Regions from separate parts of the Actinospineispora eucalypti genome, predicted to be linked through region 2. Evidence: predicted binding sites of a transcription regulator. Region 2 holds the regulator's gene; the other holds the start of a gene.
What was found. The regulator HspR, encoded in region 2, represses chaperone genes until heat shock. The targets are predictions, from matches to a motif close to ANNTTGAGTNNNNNNNACTCAANNT.
Positions count from the first base shown of each region.

Region 1: lon (endopeptidase La) is a predicted target of HspR. The motif match lies at 2,030-2,054, and genes of this name have one in related genera.

Region 1 is NZ_BAABJP010000010.1:92,183-97,938, forward strand. It holds gene ABEB12_RS14090 (helix-turn-helix domain-containing protein) at 1-63, shown strand, start outside; gene ABEB12_RS14095 (hypothetical protein) at 69-740, shown strand; gene ABEB12_RS14100 (DUF2516 family protein) at 829-1,131, shown strand; gene ABEB12_RS14105 (hypothetical protein) at 1,136-1,996, opposite strand; gene lon (endopeptidase La) at 2,104-4,473, shown strand; gene purU (formyltetrahydrofolate deformylase) at 4,650-5,534, opposite strand; gene ABEB12_RS14120 (DUF2505 family protein) at 5,558-5,756, opposite strand, start outside.
Region 2 is NZ_BAABJP010000043.1:151,746-157,501, reverse strand. It holds gene grpE (nucleotide exchange factor GrpE) at 1-359, shown strand, start outside; gene dnaJ (molecular chaperone DnaJ) at 384-1,595, shown strand; gene ABEB12_RS32365 (heat shock protein transcriptional repressor HspR) at 1,610-2,065, shown strand; gene ABEB12_RS32360 (HalD/BesD family halogenase) at 2,315-3,205, opposite strand; gene ABEB12_RS32355 (choline/carnitine O-acyltransferase) at 3,169-4,965, shown strand; gene ABEB12_RS32350 (globin domain-containing protein) at 5,571-5,756, opposite strand, start outside.

The DNA of each region.
Region 1 (5,756 bases), on a different contig from region 2:
CAAGCCGACCGCGTGACCGACAACTCAAACCAGAACAACTCCACGATCTCACCAGAGAGGTGATCACGATGGCTCCGACCCTTCCGACCTCCGCCGACGTTCGCAAGGCCCGTACCCAGGCCAACAAGGCCGTCTCCGAGCGCTTCGACCTGGTCCGCACCCCGCTGCTGGCCGTGCTGGGCGCCGGCGACCTGGGTGTCAACAAGGTCAACGACGCGCTGTCCAAGGCCCGCAAGAACGCCGAGGAGCGCCGCGGCGTGGTGACCGAGCGGGTGGAGAAGCTGCAGTCGCAGCTTTCCGACCTGCCCACCGAGCTGCGCGAGCGGTTCGAGGCCGAGCGCGCCCGTTACAACGCCGACGAGCTGCGCAAGCGCTACGACGAGCTGGCCGAGCGCGGCGAGGGCGCCCTGGACCGCATCCGCAAGCAGCCCCGCGTTGCCAAGACGCTGGACAGCATCAGCGACGTCAACGAGCGGTTCGAGAAGCAGGTGGACAAGGTCGTCGACGACGTGCACGACCGGTTCACCACCGCCGACGCCAAGGTGACCGCGGTTCGCGCCGACGCCGCCGACAAGGTGGAGGAGGCCGGCTCGACCGCCGCCGCGAAGGTTGAGGAGGCCGGCGCGACCGCCGCCGAGACCACCAAGACCACCGCGACCAAGGCCGCCACCAAGGCCGCGCCGCGGCGTGGCAACGGCGCCGCCGCCAAGCGGACCACCAACGGCGGTACCGCCAAGTAATCCGCGTCACCCAACGTAACCGCGCCCCGGGACCTCCCGCCCCGGGGCGCGGTTCGTCTGTGTGTCCGGCAACCCGTACTCTGGTGCGGTGGCGCTGCTGAGTGTGCTGGACACCTACATCCTGACCGCCATCTGGGTGCTGGCCATCCCGGTCGGGGGCTGGGCGTTCGTGCACGCCTTGACCTGCCGCCCGGATGCCTTCACCGCCGCCGAGAAGCTCACCAAGCCGGCCTGGCTGGCCATTACCGGCATCGGGCTGGCCCTGCTGGTCATCTGCCGAGGGCCTTACGCCGAGGGCGCGTTCTTCTGGATCGCCGCGCTGTGCGCCGAGCTGGTCTACCTGGTGGACGTGCGGCCCAGCCTGATCGAGGTCCAGGGCGGCCGGAGGTAAGGATTCAGCGCCGTAGCTCGTTCAGCGCGGCTTCGGTGATCAACTGTTCGCGAGCCGAGGGGTCGTCGTGGCAGCGCCGCATGAGCCGGAGCAGCCGCGCCGGGTCCACGGCCAGCCGGCTCCCGTCGATCAGCAGCAGGTGCTCGTCGGACACCCGGGGGAAGAACACCACGGGCATCCGGTGGAACCACGCCTCTCCCCGGGCGTCGGGGTCGGTGCCCAGGACGATCAGCGGGGAGCGCTCGGGCTGGACGGCGCTCACCACGTGGACCGCCGACCAGGCGCACGCCGCCTCGAAGCCGGCGCCGGACAGGTACACGACCTCCGGCGAGAGCCGGACGAACCCCGGACGCCACCGGCCGAGCACCAGCGCCACCAGGCCGCGGACCCACCAGACGACGGCCCAGCTGAGGGCGAGCAGCATCAGCAGCGCCCCGATACCGGTCAGGATGGTCGGTTCTTCGGACAGGTGGGCAACGGCCGCGTAAACGAGCGTGCCGACGAACAGGCCGAGGGTAGCGAAGCAGCTCACCTCCGCGAGGAACGCCAGCCGGGAGTTCGGGATGACCAGTTGCCCGTCGCCGTCCTCGTCGGTCTCCAGCCGGGCGAACCGCCCCCGGCGCGTCCGCACCCGCACCTGGGTCGCGTAGCTCAGCAGGGCCAGGGAGAGGAACAGGCCGGCCCCGCACGCCGGATACACGAGGCCCGCTCCTCCCGTGTAGTAGCCGTCGACCGCGAAGTAGCCGCTGACCAGCCCCAGCGCCAGGCAGGCGAGCGTGACGCCGATCTTGTTGGCCCGGTTCTCCGCGCGCCAGGACGCCGGCCACAGGGCCGGCTGCGGGTCCGCCGGGAATGCGTCGCTCACCGGCAGGAGTTTGTCAGGTTGAGGGCGGATTCCGCCCTGAGCGAACCTGGCTCAACTTAACTGCGCCCCGTCGGAATGACTGCAACGGTGTAAGCGTTGCAAGCGGCATGACTGAGACGCTGAAGCTGCCGGTACTGCCACTGACCGACTCGGTCGTGCTGCCCGGCATGGTGGTGCCGATCCGGCTCGACCAGCCCGAGCCGCGGGCCGCGGTCGATGCGGCGCAGGCGGAGTCCAACACCGAACGCCGGGTGCTGTTGGTGCCGCGCCCGGACGGAAACTACGCGGCGGTGGGCACCGTCGCGGTGCTCGAACAGGTCGGCCGGATGCCCACCGGCGAACCGGCCGCCGTGGTTCGCGGCGAGCGGCGGGCCAGGATCGGCTCCGGGGTGCCCGGGCCGGGCGCGGCGCTGTGGGTGGAGGCCACCCCGCTGGACGACGTGGTCGCCCCGCCCGGCCGCGCCGACGAGCTGGCCCGCGAGTACAAGTCCCTGATCGTGTCGCTGCTGCAGCGGCGCAACGCCTGGCAGGTGATCGACTCGGTGGAGTCCATCACCGACCCCGGCCAGCTCGCCGACACCGCCGGTTGGTCCAGCTGGCTGTCCACCGAGCGCAAGCTCGAGCTGCTCGCCGAGGTGAACGTGATCACCCGGCTGGAGCGGCTGATCGCCTGGACCCGTGAGCACACCGCCGAGCAGGACGTGTCGGAGAAGATCGCGGACGACGTCCGGGAGGGCGTGGAGAAGACCCAGCGGGAGTTCCTGCTCCGCCAGCAGCTGGCGGCGATCCGCAAGGAGCTCGGCGAGTCGGAGCCGGACGGTTCCGACGACTACCGGGCTCGGGTGGAGGCCGCCGACCTGCCGGAACACGTGCGCAAGGCGGCGCTGACCGAGGTCGGCAAGCTGGAGCGGGCCTCCGACCAGTCGCCCGAGTCGGGCTGGATCCGCACCTGGCTGGACACCGTGCTGGACATGCCGTGGTCGGTCCGCACTTCCGACAGCGACGACCTGACCGGCGCGCGGGCCGTGCTGGACGCCGACCACGCCGGCCTGGACGACGTGAAGGAACGCCTGGTGGAGTTCCTCGCGGTGCGGGCCCGGCGGGAGCGGCGCGGAATGGAACGGCTGGGCGGGCGCGGTTCCGGCGCGGTGCTGTCGCTGGTCGGTCCGCCCGGTGTGGGCAAGACCTCACTGGGTGAGTCGGTCGCGCGGGCGCTGGGCCGCAAGTTCGTCCGGGTCGCCCTGGGCGGCGTGCGGGACGAGGCGGAGATCCGAGGTCACCGGCGCACCTACGTGGGCGCACTGCCCGGGCGCATCGTCCGGGCCATCCGGGAGGCCGGCGCCATGAACCCGGTCGTGCTGCTGGACGAGATCGACAAGGTCGGCAGCGACTTCCGGGGCGACCCCACGGCGGCGCTGCTCGAGGTGCTGGACCCGGCCCAGAACCACACCTTCCGGGACCACTACCTGGAGGTCGACCTGGACCTGTCCGATGTGCTCTTCCTGGCCACCGCGAACGTGCTCGAGGCCATCCCCGGCCCGCTGGCCGACCGGATGGAGATCGTCACGCTGGACGGCTACACCGAGGCGGAGAAGGTCGCCATCGCGCGCGACCACCTGCTGCCCCGGCAGGTCGAGCGGGCCGGGCTGGAGCCGGCCGACGTGGAGTTCTCCGAGGTCGCACTGGGCATGATCGCCGCCGAGTACACCCGCGAGGCCGGTGTCCGCCAGCTGGAACGGGCACTGGCGAAGGTCCTGCGCAAGGTCGCCGTGGAGCTCGATTCCAGCGCCCCCACCCCGGCGATTCAGTCACTTCAGCAGGGTGGTTCGGTCACTTCGGCAGCTACCCGGCCGGTTCGGGTGGACGCCGACGCGTTGGTCGGCTACCTGGGCCGGCCCCGGTTCACCCCCGAGTCGGCCGAGCGCACCTCGGTGCCGGGCGTGGCCACCGGGCTGGCGGTCACCGGCACCGGCGGGGACGTGCTGTTCATCGAGGCCACCTCGATGGACGGTGACGCGGGGCTGACCGTGACCGGGCAGCTGGGCGACGTGATGAAGGAGTCCGTCTCCATCGCGCTGTCCTACCTGCGCTCCCGCGGCCTGGCCGGGTCACTGGCCGAGCGCAAGGTGCACGTGCACGTGCCGGCCGGGGCGGTGCCCAAGGACGGTCCGTCGGCGGGCATCACCATGACCACGGCGCTGGCCTCGCTGGCGTCCGGCCGCCCGGTGCGGTCGAACGTGGGCATGACCGGCGAGGTCACCCTGCAGGGACGGGTGCTGCCGATCGGCGGGGTCAAGCAGAAGCTGCTGGCCGCCCACCGCGCCGGCCTGACCGACGTGATCATCCCGAAGCGAAACGAGCCCGACCTGGACGACCTGCCCAAGTCCGTGCTCGCGCAGCTGAAGGTTCACCCGGTCGCCGACGTCGCCGAGGTCCTCGACCTGGCCCTCGAGCCCGTCCGGGAGATGGCGGCCTAACCACCGCCCAGCCATATCGCGGGTTCCACCAGCGCATATCGCGGGTTCCACCAGCGTGTGTCGCGGACTTTGCCGGCTCATGTCGCGGATTCGCTCGCCGTTCGGCGCGGTGGAATCCGCGACATGACCGGGTGGAACCCGCGATATGTGCTGGTGGAACCCGCGATATGGCGGGGTTAGGTGAAGGTGATTGTTTTGTTGCCCTGGACCAGGACTCGGTCCTCCAGGTGCCAGCGGAGGCCTCGGGCGAGGACCAGTTTCTCGGCGTCGCGGCCCAGGCGGACCATGTCGGCGACGGTGTCGCCGTGGTCGATGCGGATGACGTCCTGCTCGAGGATCGGGCCGGCGTCCAGGTCGGCCGTGACGTAGTGGCAGGTGGCGCCGATCAGCTTGACGCCCCGGGCGTGCGCCTGGTGGTAGGGCCGCGCGCCGACGAAGGACGGCAGGAAGCTGTGGTGGATGTTGATCGCCCGGCCGGCCCACGCCTCGCACAGCTTGGCCGGCAGGATCTGCATGAACCGGGCGAGCACCACGGCGTGCGGGTCGTGCGCCTCGACCTGGGCGGCGACCTCGTCGAACGCAGCGGAGCGGGCGTCCCCGTTGACCCCGGGCGGCGGGAACGGGACGTAGGAGAACGGCAGCCCGTGCGCCTCCACCATGCCGCGCAGGGCCTCGTTGTTGCCGATCACCGCCGACACCTCGCAGGGCAGCTCCCCGCTGGCCACCCGGCCGAGCAGGTCGTGCAGGCAGTGGCCCTCCTTGGTCACCAGCAGCACGATGCGCTTGGTGTCGCCGGTGTCGGTGACCCGCCAGGTGGCCTGGTCGGACAGCTCCCTGGCCACGTCGGCGAACCGCTCGCGCAGCTCCGCCGCGTCGAACGGCAGCGACGATGCCCGCACCACCTGACGCGTGAAGAACCACTCGGTGTCGCTGTCCGTGTGGTAGGCGGCCTCGGTGATCCAGCCTCCCGCGTCGGCCAGGAACCCGGAGATGCGGGCCACGATCCCGGTGCGGTCCGGGCAGCTGAACGTGATGACGTAGCGGCGGTCAGGTGTGCTCACGGGCACTTATCGTGCCAGTTGCCCTAACGGAGACTGAGCCACTCCTGCGCAAACCGGGATTCCCGGTCGATGAGCTTGTTCAGGTGCTCGGCGATGAGCTCCTCCACCTTGCCTCCGACCAGCGGGACGTTAACCTTCGCGGTGCCGTCCAGGACGTAGTCGCAGGACCCTCCGGCCCCGGTGAGCGCCAGCGTGCCGCTGACCTGGCCGGGGGCGTCCTTC
Region 2 (5,756 bases):
CGGCGGTGGCCACCAAGGCCAAGATCGCCGCCGACCTGCTCACCACCCTGGACGACATCGACCGGGCCGCCGCACACGGCGACCTGACCGGTGCTTTCAAGGCGGTGGCGGAGAAGCTGGTCGGGGCGCTGAACGGGCTCGGCCTGCAGGCGTTCGGCGCCGAGGGTGACCCGTTCGACCCGTCGGTGCACGAGGCGGTGCAGCACACCAGCACCGCCGAAGCGGGGGTAGCCACGGTCACCGTGGTGACCTCGGTGCTGCGCCGGGGCTACCAGATCGGCGACCGGGTGCTGCGCCCGGCGATGGTCGTGGTCACCGACCAGGCCGAGCGACCGGCGGACCCGGAACCGAGTGAGTAACAACGTGGAAGGAGGGGGCGCCCGATGACCGAGCGGGAGTGGATCGAGAAGGATTTCTACGCCGACCTGGGCGTCTCCTCCACCGCGTCCGCCGACGAGATCAAGAAGGCGTACCGGAAGCTGGCCCGTGACCTGCACCCGGACAAGAACCCGGGCAACGCCAACGCGGAGGCGCGGTTCAAGGCGGTGGGCGAGGCGTACAGCGTGCTCTCCAACCCGGAGAAGCGCGCGCAGTACGACGAGACCCGGCGGCTGTTCCGGTCCGGTGGTTTCGGTGGCGGCGGCGGATACGGCACGGGCGGGTACGGAGGAGCCGGCGGCGGGTTCTCCGCCGACTTCAACCTGGAGGACCTGCTCGGGCGCGCGGCCGGCGGCGGCGGCGGGGCACGGGCCGGCGCCGGCGGCAGTGGCGGGCTCGGCGACCTGTTCGGCGGGCTGTTCGGCGGAACCGGTCGCGCGGGGGCCCGGCCCGGAGCCCGGCAGGCCCAGCGCGGCGCGGACGTGCAGAGCGAGATCACGCTGGGCTTCGCGGACGCCGTGCGGGGCACCCAGGTGTCGCTGCGGCTGACCAGCCCGGCCCGCTGCGAGCGCTGCGGCGGCACCGGTTCGAAGCCGGGGAGCACGCCGCGCACCTGCCCGACCTGCGCCGGCGTCGGCCTGGTCACCCGGGAGCAGGGGGCGTTCGCGTTCTCCGAGCCGTGCCGGGACTGCCGGGGAACCGGTCGGATCATCGACGAACCGTGTCCCGAGTGCGGCGGTGAGGGCGTCAGCGCGCGCACCCGCACGCTGAACGTGCGCATCCCGGCCGGAGTGACCGACGGCAAGCGGATCCGGATCAAGGGACAGGGTGAACCGGGCCGGGGCGGCGCGCCGGCCGGGGACCTGTTCGTGCTGGTCCACGTGACCTCGGACCGCCTGTTCGGCCGGTCCGACGCGAACGCGGACGATCTCACGCTGAAGGTCCCGGTGACCTTCCCCGAGCTGGCGCTGGGCACGACGTTGACCGTGCCGACCCTGGACGGGAAGGTCTCGCTGAAGGTGCCGCCGGGCACCGCCAGCGGCCGCACCTTCCGGGTGCGCGGGCGGGGGGTGCAACGGCCCGACGGCAAGGCCGGTGACCTGCTGGTCACCGTGGAGGTCGCGGTGCCGAACCGGCTGGACGACCCGGCAACCGAGGCGCTGCGCGCCTACGCTGAGAGCACGAAGAACTTCGATCCGCGATCCGGGCTCTTCTGATACGGGTGATGACGATGAGCAGCGATGGTGTCGGTCCTGGCCCCGTCCCCGGCCTCCCCCCGGGCGCGGACTGGGACAGCCCGATCTTCGTGATCTCCGTGGCGGCCGAGCTGGCCGGCCTGCACGCGCAGACCCTGCGCGGCTACGACCGGCTCGGCCTGGTCCGCCCCGGCCGCAGCGCCGGCGGCGGCCGGCGCTACTCGGCCCGGGACATCGCACTGCTGCGCGAGGTGCAGCGACTCTCCCAGGACGAGGGCGTGAACCTGGCCGGAATCAAGCGGATCATCGACCTGGAGCGCACGGTCGACGAGCTGCGCGCCCAGATCCTCGAGCTGACCGAGGCCCTCGCCGACGCGCAGGCCGCCGCCGAGCAGGCCGCGGCCGCGATCCACGCCTCCTACCGCCGCGACCTGGTCCCGGTGCACAAGCAGACCGCCATCGCCATCTGGCGCCCCAAACCGAAGGCGTGAGCCCGCCCGGAGCGACCGGTCCGACCTCTATCTGCCACGGTGCACTGTTGATCACGGATACATGGTCAACATGACATGGTGGCCGTCTCGGGCGAGCGCAAGTGACCACCAGGTCATGGTGATCATGCGAAAGGGCCGCCGGAGCCGCAACGGCCGCCGAACGCAACGGGCCGAGCCCGAGCCGCGGCAGACCGCCAACGCCGCGCCGTCCAAGCAGTCCTCGAACCGGCACCGCGCCGAACCGGACGCTCAGTCCAGCAGGGCGTCCGGCCGCACGGAAGTGCCGGCGCCGGCCAGGTGAGCCGGCAGCACGCGGCCGAACAGCTGGCGGGTGCGGGCCACGCTGCCGATCACCCCGGGGCGTTCGGTGTAGGCCAGGATCGCGGTGTGCCGGGCCGCGCCGCCGAGCACCGGGCTGACCCGGTGCAGCGCGTACCGGCCCTGGAACAGCTGCAGGTCACCCGGGCGCAGGGTCAGGCGCCGGATCATCGACTTGCCGCCCCCGGTGAGCACCGCGCGCACACCGTCCAGGTTCTCCTCCGCCGAGGACCGGATGGCCGGGCAGTACTCGAACACGCCGCCGGCCTCCGGCTGCTGGGTGAGCAGGCTGACCGTGTACTCGTTGGTGTCGAAGTGCCACGGATGCTCCTGCCCCGGCCGCACCACGTTGAGCACCAGCCCGGCCAGCGGGTCGGCCAGCGGAAACACCGCGGGCAGCCCGAAGCAGTCGGCCACGAACCGGCGGAACTCGGGCAGCGCGTAGAGCCGGGCGATGACCGCGTCCGGCGGGATCCGGTCCCGGGGCACGAAGGCGTTCCCGCGCTCCATGGTGATCCGGCCCGGGTGCCCGGAGGGCAGCGGGGAGTCCAGCGGGAGGTTGTACGCGTTGACCGTCTCGGTCCGGTAGTACGCCTCGGGGGCCAGGGCGGCACCCTCCGCCCGGAGCGTGTCGATCAGCGCCGGCGCGATGAAGTCGGCAAGCACACAGCAGCCGTCGTCGCGCAGCGCGGTGCGCACGTGACAGACTGTAGCCCGCCATTCCACGCTGTCTGGCCGGGTCAATGGGTATCGGTCGGTGTTCAGCAGCACCAGCAACGTCCAGGATGAGGATGAGCAGCGAGCAGGATTCGACGCGCACATTTGACCATGAACACCAGCTGCCCCGGGTACCGCTGCCCAGCTTGGAGGACAACTGCGCGCGGTTCCTCGCCTGGTGCGCGCCGCTGCTCACACCGGAACAGCTGGCGGACACCGAGGCGGCCGTCGCCGAGTTCCAGGCTCCCGGCGGCCCCGGCCCCCGGCTGCACGCCGCGCTGGCCGAGTACGACGCGCGGCCGGACGTGCACAGCTGGCTGGACACCTTCTGGCCGTACCGCTACCTGGGCCGGCGGGACCGCATCGCGCTGAACGCGAACTTCTTCTTCCTGTTCCGCGACGAGCCCGGCGTCACCGGCCAGTTCGACCGGGCCGCCCGGCTGGTCACCGACGCGGTGGCCCTGAAGCTGCGGCTGGACGACGAGAAGGTCCCGGTGGTCACGCTGCGCGGGCAGCCGCAGACCATGGAGCAGTACAAGTACCTGTTCTCCACCACCCGGATCCCCGGCGCCGAGCAGGACACGGTCCGCGCGCCCTACTACGTCACGCGGCCCGGGCCGTCCACCGCGCGGCACATCCTGGTGTTCGCCGGCGGCCGGATGACCCGCCTGGACGTGGTCGCGCCCGACGGCCGTCCCTACGCCGAGGCGGAGATCGCCGCCGCGTTGCACAAGTTGACGCAGAGCGAGCGGGCCCCCGAGGAGCCGGTCGGCCAGCTCACCACCATGGCCCGCGCGGAGTGGGCGGCCCGCCGGGCCGAACTGCTCGCCCTCGACCCGGCCAACGCCGAGGCGCTGTACACGGTGCAGGACGCCCTGTTCTGCCTGTGCCTGGACGACCTGGCCCCGGACAGCGACCTGGCCGCCTGCGACCGGCTGCTGCACGGCGACTCCGCCAACCGGTGGTTCGACAAGGCGGTCACGCTGATCGTCTTTGCCGACGGCCGGGCCGGCATCAACATCGAGCACTGCGAGCTGGACGGCACCACGGTGCTGGCCTTCGTGGACACCATCCTGGGCGAGCGGCAGCCCGCGGCGGAAACGGCCGAGGGCGGCCCGACGTTCGGGCCGGTGGAGTTCGTGCTGGACGACGGGCTGCGCGAGGCGGTGCGCAAGGCGGCCGACTCGTTCGCCGCGTTCGCCGGCGACACCGTGTCGACGGTGCTGTCCTTCACCGAGTTCGGCGCCGACGTGGCCAAGGGCCTCGGCATGTCGCCGGACGCGTTCGCGCAGGCCGCGTACCAGCTGGCGCACCGGCGCGCGCGGGGTCACCTGGGCGCCACCTACGAGTCCATCGCCACCCGGCACTGGCGGCACGGCCGCACCGAGGCGATGCGCGTGGTCACCCCGGAGATGCGGCGCTTCACCGAGGCCATGACCGACCCGGGCGCGTCCGCCGCCGAGAAGGTCGAGGCGTTCCGGGCCGCCGCCACCGCTCACGTCACCAGGGCCAAGGAGTGCCAGCGCGGGGACGCCCCCGAGCAGCACCTGTGGGAGCTGCAGCTGATCGCCCGCAGGCGGGGTGACACCGAACCACTGGCACTGTTCGAGTCACCGGGCTGGCTGGTCATGCGCGACGACTGGCTGTCCACCAGCTCGGCGCCGTCGGTGAACGTCTCCTACTTCGGCTTCGGCTCCACCGCCGCCCAGTGCATCGGCGTGGCCTACGTACTGCTCCCGGACCGCCTCAACATCTACCTGAGCACCCCCCGCCCGGTGGCCGACGAAATGCACGCCTTCGCCACCGAACTCCGCCACGCCCTCACCGAGCTGACCGAGCTGCTCTCCCCATCCGGCGCCCAATAACCGGCTGCGACGCCGCTCGTGATGGTGGTTCGGGCGTGCGGCGTCACGGTTTCCTGGGCGGCGTCACCTCCGAAGCCGCTCCGGACGGCGGTGCCGGTTCACGGCAGCTTGGACGGCGCGGCTGGGCGGTCTCCCGTTGCTGGGTGCGGCCCGTTGCGCTGCCTCTGGGCTCCCGGCACCCTCTTTCGCTACGCACCGTAACGACAGGAACGGCTTCCGAACCAGCCCGAGCCACCGTCGCTCGGCGAGAGCTAGCTGAGTCCGCTTCGATCATGGGATCCAGCGGACTGGGCCTGCGCTCGATGAAATCACAGCCCCAGCCGCGCACAGGCCGACCACGGTCCGTAGCCGAGGCACGCAACCAGCGCCCGGAACCAGCGCTCGAAACCGGGGGGCGCCCCAAGGGCGCGCAAGCGAGCGCAACGCGACGGGCGGAACCCGAGCCGCGGGAGACCGCCCAGCCGCGCCGTCCAAGCCGCCTTGAACCGGCACCCCGACCCACTGAAGATCGACATCAACCTCACGCACCTTCTCGGCTCAAAAAAGGGCACTGAGGTTGATGTATATCTTGGCCACACACGACCAACCGCGGCCCGACGCCGGGTTCAGTCCAGCGTGAACGGGTCGTAGCGGATCTGGTCCAAGGGTGTTCCGGCAACCAGCATCCGCGACACGGTGGCGCGGATCATGTCCGGCGAACCGCAGACCAGGACGTCGTGGTCCTGCCACGCGCCGTAGCGGGTCACCACGTCGGCCAGGGTGCCCACCTCGGCGCCGGACAGCCCGTCGTC